DNA from 3 places in the Flavobacterium sp. PL11 genome. Region 2 is predicted to be linked to each of the others. Evidence: riboswitches for the same ligand, from Rfam matches in the RefSeq annotation. Region 2 holds a riboswitch; each other region holds the start of a gene.
The links. A riboswitch is a leader RNA that binds a small molecule or an ion and turns the genes downstream of it on or off. The one in region 2 is predicted to bind S-adenosylmethionine.
Positions count from the first base shown of each region.

Region 1 (2,272 bases), on a different contig from region 2:
ATCGTTCTGTAATGCTTGATACTTTAATTACTAATGTCGAAAAAAGGGGTTTTAAAAAATCGGAATTGGTATACGTCAGCATATTTATAATGTGTTTATAATTCATAATTCGCCCTGTCCTTCTTGAAAAGAATGACATTTAGGATAGTAGAAATAAATATTTTTTAGATGAAATGTTGGATAGATTGTGCGATAATATGACCATTTAAATCCAATAAGACTCCACCATAAGGGATGCTGTTCAAGAATCGTGGTTTATTATTCACTTTTGGTAAGTAATAAGCCGAATCTGAACTTAATACCAAAGCTAAATCCTTGGGTCGATTTGATTCAACACTGATTTTTTCATAAACTTTTTCAAAATGATAGAGTAGTAGCGACTCTTTTTTATCCTTATCTTCCAATATTTCACTAGTAATTGATAGAACACTTCCCGGTAAGTGATCTGCTGACGATTCATCTTCAACTAAGTGAATAGGAATTTGGGTGTAACAAGGCGATTTAGGATGTTTCAAAATAAAATAAGGGAATTTACCGTAATAACCTGAAAGCTTATTAATAGTGAATACGAGATCGTCATCAAGAAGTAAAGTTTTACAATTGAAGTTTTGTAATTCTCTTCTTGTTTTTTCATCTTCTTTTGTATTCCAAATCAGTATAAAACGAGCTTGGGTTTCTATTCTGAAAGTTCCACTTCCTTCATGCAAACTAAATGTTTTTCCCATGAATTGTTTTTCACTATCAAATAACAAAATTTCGTAAGGTGTTACTCCGGTAAAATCAAGTTGTGTTGTGAGAGCGCTGTGGCTGATTTCGATTCCTAATGGAGTGAATTTGTCCTCAATCAATGGCGACACTACTAAATTGCGATTTTCGCAAATATGCCATTGTGTTTTTAAGCCTACATAATGATCAATATCGCTACCTGATTGGTGCTGTACGATTTCTTTTAACTGAATACTTTTAGTATACATAACATAACAATTTTAAATTAAAATTTTTGCTATGTCGTAAAATGCGATAAAGAATTGTGGTTTCTCAATACATTTGAACGACTGTCCCGCATTCTAAGCCACCGTGTCTTGAGTTGATCGGTTGGCATTACACAGACGTGTAATTCTTGATGCTTTTGCAAATCTTATAAAAAAAATTGAGTTGTGCAAGTAATCGTAATTTAAATTGTAAAATTTTATTGTTTTCTCTTCTTTAGGTGATAATTACTTGAGTGTGAAATGTAAAGATTGTGGTAAAAAATCACACTAGTTTTTCTAGAATTATAAGTTCTGCCATTTCATTAATAGTACCAAAAACAATAGCATTTTGTTTGTATTTTTTTCCTAACTCAATTGACTTTTCTTTTGAAATATTGCAAACAAAATAACTTTCTTCTCCAGGCCAAATACCTTCTGCATCTTTTCCTTCTCCTATATGATTAGGATATTTTTTAATATCCTCTAGTAGTTGATTGTTCAACGTGGTATTATCTTCAATAGTGAAATTACTAGCAGACAGCGGATTCCATGCGGTAATATAACACCAAGATTTATAGTTTTTCTCTTTTAAAAAAATATTTAATTCTATATTTTCTTTACCAATATTAATTAGTAATTTAGGATTGAATACATGGTAATTTGTGTTACTGTATGCTTCTAATAATTCTTGATTCATAGTTTGTTATTTATTATTTTATAATAAGTTGATATATTTACAATCAACTATTTCTCTTCTTATTAAAAACGTAGTAGTTCTAATTGCATAGAATAGTACTATATTATATCTCTTTTCTTTTTCCAATGATTACTATACTTCGCAATTAGTTCTTTCATAGTTTGGACTACACCTCTATAGTCTTGATCTCCTTCCTTTATTCCTAGAGTGCTGGAAGTTTGATTTTTAGTGAATGTTAAACCAGTAATTAAATGGGCTATAAATTCTGGTAAGATGTTTACTTCTAAAAACAAACCATCTAATCTGCTATTAATTAAGACATTTCCCTCTGCATTTAATCCCGTATGTGTACTAATATCTCTGACTCTATGTGCTTTTATATATGATGAATTCGTTTTTAAATCCTTACTTTGAAAAACTAAAAAATATTCTTCTGGAACACACTGAAATTCAATAAGATTTGATGCAGAATTATATCCGTTGCTGTAGCGTTTACCTTCTTTCTTAGCTGTTTTACTGGTATTGTTTTTATTAGAAATTAAGTCGTACGGAATTACGGTATTCACGCATCCTGTATCGTAGACCATTACAATTCTACCTTTTT
Region 1 covers NZ_JAXCIA010000023.1:31,409-33,680, reverse strand. Annotated here, with positions in the region: gene RCH18_RS12165 (hypothetical protein) at 1-82, opposite strand, end outside; gene RCH18_RS12160 (hypothetical protein) at 165-974, opposite strand; SAM-I-IV-variant riboswitch at 1,034-1,132, opposite strand; gene RCH18_RS12155 (DUF3293 domain-containing protein) at 1,255-1,668, opposite strand; gene RCH18_RS12150 (AlbA family DNA-binding domain-containing protein) at 1,767-2,272, opposite strand, start outside.
Region 1: another riboswitch for S-adenosylmethionine. It lies ahead of RCH18_RS12160 (hypothetical protein); the one in region 2 lies ahead of RCH18_RS03785 (homocysteine S-methyltransferase family protein).

Region 2 (2,272 bases):
TATTATGGGACAAAGTTTGCAAATAGGGTTTTAATAAATCGGCACCAAGAGCACAATTAAAACCAACACTTAATAACGGAATATGTGAAATTGAAACTAAGAAAGCTTCCACCGTTTGCCCTGAAAGTGTTCTTCCTGATGCATCGGTAATAGTACCTGAAACCATTATTGGAATATCAATATTGCGTTCGTCTTTGACTTCTTCGATAGCAAAAAGTGCTGCTTTAGCATTCAAAGTATCAAAAATCGTTTCGACTAATAATAAATCGCAACCGCCATCCATTAATGCCTCTACTTGTTGTTTGTATGCCTTACGCAAATCATCAAAAGTTACGGCTCTATATCCTGGATCATTCACATCAGGTGACATACTTGCCGTTCTGTTTGTTGGGCCTACTGAACCCGCTACAAAACGAGGTTTGTCAAGATTTTTAGCTGTGAACTCATCGGCTACTTCACGAGCAATTTTTGCTGATTCATAGTTCATTTCATAAACGAATGCTTCCAGATGATAATCAGCCATGCCAATTGTGGTACTTGAGAAAGTATTGGTTTCTATAATATCTGCTCCTGCTTCAAAATAGGCAGCGTGAATTGCTTTTATAGCTTGTGGCTGTGTTAGTGACAACAGGTCATTATTCCCTTTAAGAGAATATGGAAAATCCTTGAAACGTTCTCCACGAAAATCTTCTTCGGAAAAATTGTAGCGTTGCAACATGGTTCCCATGGCACCATCTAAAACGAGAATTCTTTCTTTTATGGCTTTTTGAATATTTGACATATTTTTTTATTTCTATTCAATCTCGAAGCTTCAAGATTTACACTTTTGATTAATAATTACAAAAGTTCACTATAAAAGCTATTTAGCCCTGATGGAAGCGGCATCCTTTTTTATTTAATTCCTTTAGGGTTTTAAACCATGAAGGAATTAAATAAAAAAGATATAGCGTACAGCAGGAACAATACTGGCTGAAAAAGCACCAATAATTCGCTCTAAAAAGATATTAAAATGTTGTCAGGAAAAGTTTTTGAGAAATACTGTGGAAGTATTCTTGTGTTATCTATCCACGCATAGCGAGGTAGAATGTAGCACCTTCTTTATAAGATAAAGGGTTGCTAAGGTTTCATCGGGTCTTTCCCTCCGCCTTTCGTGATAACTTTCAATAAATATAGGAACGGTGCAAAGTAAATACAAAGCGCTAATACTTGCAAGTATTAGCGCTATATTTTTTAACTAGTTTGTTATAAGTTGTTAAACTATTGCTTTAACAACTGCTTTTGGCGCTTCTTTGCGTGTTCCGTCAAAGCCGTCTACACCACTAACGGTTGTATATTTTAAAACATACTTCTTACCAGGATTAATGATTTGGTAAGCTGCTTGACACATTAATGTAGCTTCGTGGAAACCACATAGTATTAATTTTAGCTTTCCAGGGTAGGTGTTTACATCACCGATGGCAAAAATTCCTGGAATATTGGTTTGATAATCTAATGCATTATTTACTTTAATCGCATTTTTTTCTATTTCTAATCCCCAATCACCAATAGGACCCAGTTTTGGCGTTAGTCCAAAAAGCGGAATGAAATAATCAGTCGCAATTGTTCTTTGAGCACCATTTTCGTCAAGTACAACTGATTCAATATGTTCCGCTCCATTAATACCAATTACTTCTGCCGGAGTAATTAATCTAATTTTTCCAGCATTTTTTAATTCTTGTACTTTATCAACAGAATCTAATGCACCTCTAAATTCATTTCTTCTGTGAACCAAAGTTACTTCGGAAGCGATGTTAGAAAGGAAAATACTCCAGTCCAAAGCTGAATCTCCACCTCCTGCGATGACTACCTTTTTATCTCTAAATTTTTCAGGATTTTTAATAAAGTATTTAATTCCTTTATCTTCATAGAAATTAATTCCATCAATTAAAGGTTTTCTAGGTTCAAAACTTCCTAGTCCACCCGCAATTGCAATAACTGAAGCATGAAATTGTTTTCCTTTATTTGAAGTAACTATAAAGCTACCATCTTCTTGTTTATCGATAGTTTCAGCACGTTCTCCTAATGTAAATCCTGGTTCAAATTGCTTAATTTGCTCCATCAAATTATCAACTAAATCTCCCGCTAATACCTCTGGAAAACCTGGAATATCATAGATAGGTTTTTTAGGATATAACTCCGATAATTGTCCTCCTGCTTGTGGCAAAGCATCTAAAATATGACATTTTAATTTTAATAAACCTGCTTCAAAAACTGCAAATAAGCCAGTTGGACC
Region 2 covers NZ_JAXCIA010000004.1:153,044-155,315, reverse strand. Annotated here, with positions in the region: gene RCH18_RS03785 (homocysteine S-methyltransferase family protein) at 1-781, opposite strand, end outside; SAM riboswitch class I at 1,055-1,160, opposite strand; gene RCH18_RS03780 (NAD(P)/FAD-dependent oxidoreductase) at 1,253-2,272, opposite strand, start outside.

Region 3 (2,272 bases), on a different contig from region 2:
ATTGGAATCGTTTCTAAATCAGGGACTTTGACATATGAAGCTGCTGATCAAGTAGTAAAACAAGGATTAGGAATTACAACAGCTATTGGTATTGGTGGCGATCCAATCATTGGAACAACTACTAAAGAAGCTGTTGAATTATTGATGAATGACCCTGAAACAGAGTGTATAGTTATGATCGGTGAAATAGGTGGGCAATTAGAAGCCGATGCTGCACATTGGATAAAAGCTGACGGAAACCGTAAGCCAGTTGTAGGTTTTATTGCAGGTGTTACCGCGCCTCCAGGACGTACAATGGGTCACGCAGGTGCAATTGTAGGTGGATCTGACGATACTGCTGAAGCTAAAAAACAAATCATGAGAGAATGTGGAATCCATGTTGTAGATTCTCCAGCTGAAATTGGTAAGAAAGTAAAAGAAGTATTGGGTTAAACCAAAATAGAGTAATTGAAAAAATACCTCGCGCTCTTGTGGGGTATTTTTATTAAAATACATTGTTAGATTATTCTTTCGAATAGTAAATAATTAATAAAACACTTTAAGCCTGTGCGCTTTTGTGATAAAATATAAAAAATATGTATAAGGAATTAAAAAAATTTAAAGTATCTAATCAGTTTTCATTTTCAACTGAAGACAGTTTAGCTGAAGTTTGTAACGCTTCTGAAGGATCAGGAGTATTTCTAGTTTATGCTGTTAGAGAGGAGAAGGAGTTAATCATGGTAGGTTCAACTGGCACGATTCAAAATGATGGAACTTTAAAAATTAAAAATGGTGGCTTGAAAGATAAAATTGTTGAAGGACATCAGTTTGCTAAAACAGCTAGAAAATTTTCGTGGCCAGCACAAATGAAAATTGAAGATATTTCTACTCTTGAGGTGGTGTGGTATGAAACTTTTAATGATCAAACTAAAGTAATTCCAACATTTATTGAAGGTCAAGTTTTACAAAATTTCTTAGATGAAAACGGTAGATTACCAAAATGGAACGTAGCATTTTAAATTATATTTACCTAAATTTAATACTTAAAAGGCTTTACTTTAGTAAAGCCTTTTTTTATGATATAAAGCGAAATTTTAAATTGTTTTACTGAAAAAAACATTACTTTTGTCGCCGTTATCACGAATCTCTTTGATGGAGATAGCAACCTGCAACAACAAGCAAGGTGCTAAAACGATAAGCCAAATCCTTTGGAAAAAATGTTGTTTTTATTCCTGTTTTGCTTTTTTGTTATTTGTGGTACTAAATTAATTTAGAAATTGATTATGACAACTAATGCAAAAAATAATGGTAATCCATTTGCTTTAATTCCATTACTTATTTTTATTGCCACTTTCTTAGGAATAGGTATTTGGCTCGATGATTTTTATGCCCTTCCTTCACCAATTGCCGTTTTAGTGGGTATCATTACTGCCTTTATACTTTTTAAATTTCCTATGGAGGAAAAAGTTAGCCTTTTGATAGCAGGTTGTGGAGAAAGTAAAATCATTACAATGTGTCTTATTTATTTACTAGCGGGAGCTTTTGCAGTAGTTAGTAAAGCTACTGGCGGGGTAGATGCTGTTGTTAGTCTAGGAATAAATAATATAGATGTAGCTTATTTTCCTCTAGGTATATTTTTAATTGCTGCATTTCTTTCTACAGCCACAGGTACTTCAGTGGGAGCAATAGTCGCTATTGGACCTATAGCCGTAAGTTTATCCGAAAGGAGTGGCCTTTCTTTACCTTTAATTTCTGGTGCGTTGTTAGGAGGATCTATGTTAGGCGATAATCTATCGATGATTTCCGATACGACAATTGCAGCCACGCAATCATTAGGCTGTAAATTAAAAGATAAATTCAAGATCAATTTGTTTATTGCATTGCCTGCTTCATTAATTACAATTATGGTGTTTTTTTATTTAGGCCTAAACTCTGAAATTGTAACGGTTGCTATTCCCACAACTTCTTTCAATTGGATTACTATAATTCCATATATATTAGTGATTGTATTAGCGGTGTCTGGCGTTAATGTTTTTTCAACTTTAATAATTGGAACTTTATTTGCAGGATTTATCGGGTTTTATCAAAATAATTTTAGTCTTTTGGAATTTACGCAAAAAATTTATGAAGGTTTTACCAGTATGACCGATATTTTTCTACTTTCTATGCTTACGGGCGGATTGGCTGCTATGGTTGATAAAGCTGGCGGGATTGATTATGTTTTAAATCAGATAAAAAAACGGATTAAAACTAAGAAATCTGCCCAAATGGGTATAGGTGCATTAGTTGGTTT
Region 3 covers NZ_JAXCIA010000019.1:22,867-25,138, reverse strand. Annotated here, with positions in the region: gene sucD (succinate--CoA ligase subunit alpha) at 1-432, shown strand, start outside; gene RCH18_RS10965 (hypothetical protein) at 576-998, shown strand; SAM-I-IV-variant riboswitch at 1,109-1,207, shown strand; gene RCH18_RS10960 (Na+/H+ antiporter NhaC family protein) at 1,263-2,272, shown strand, end outside.
Region 3: another riboswitch for S-adenosylmethionine. It lies ahead of RCH18_RS10960 (Na+/H+ antiporter NhaC family protein); the one in region 2 lies ahead of RCH18_RS03785 (homocysteine S-methyltransferase family protein).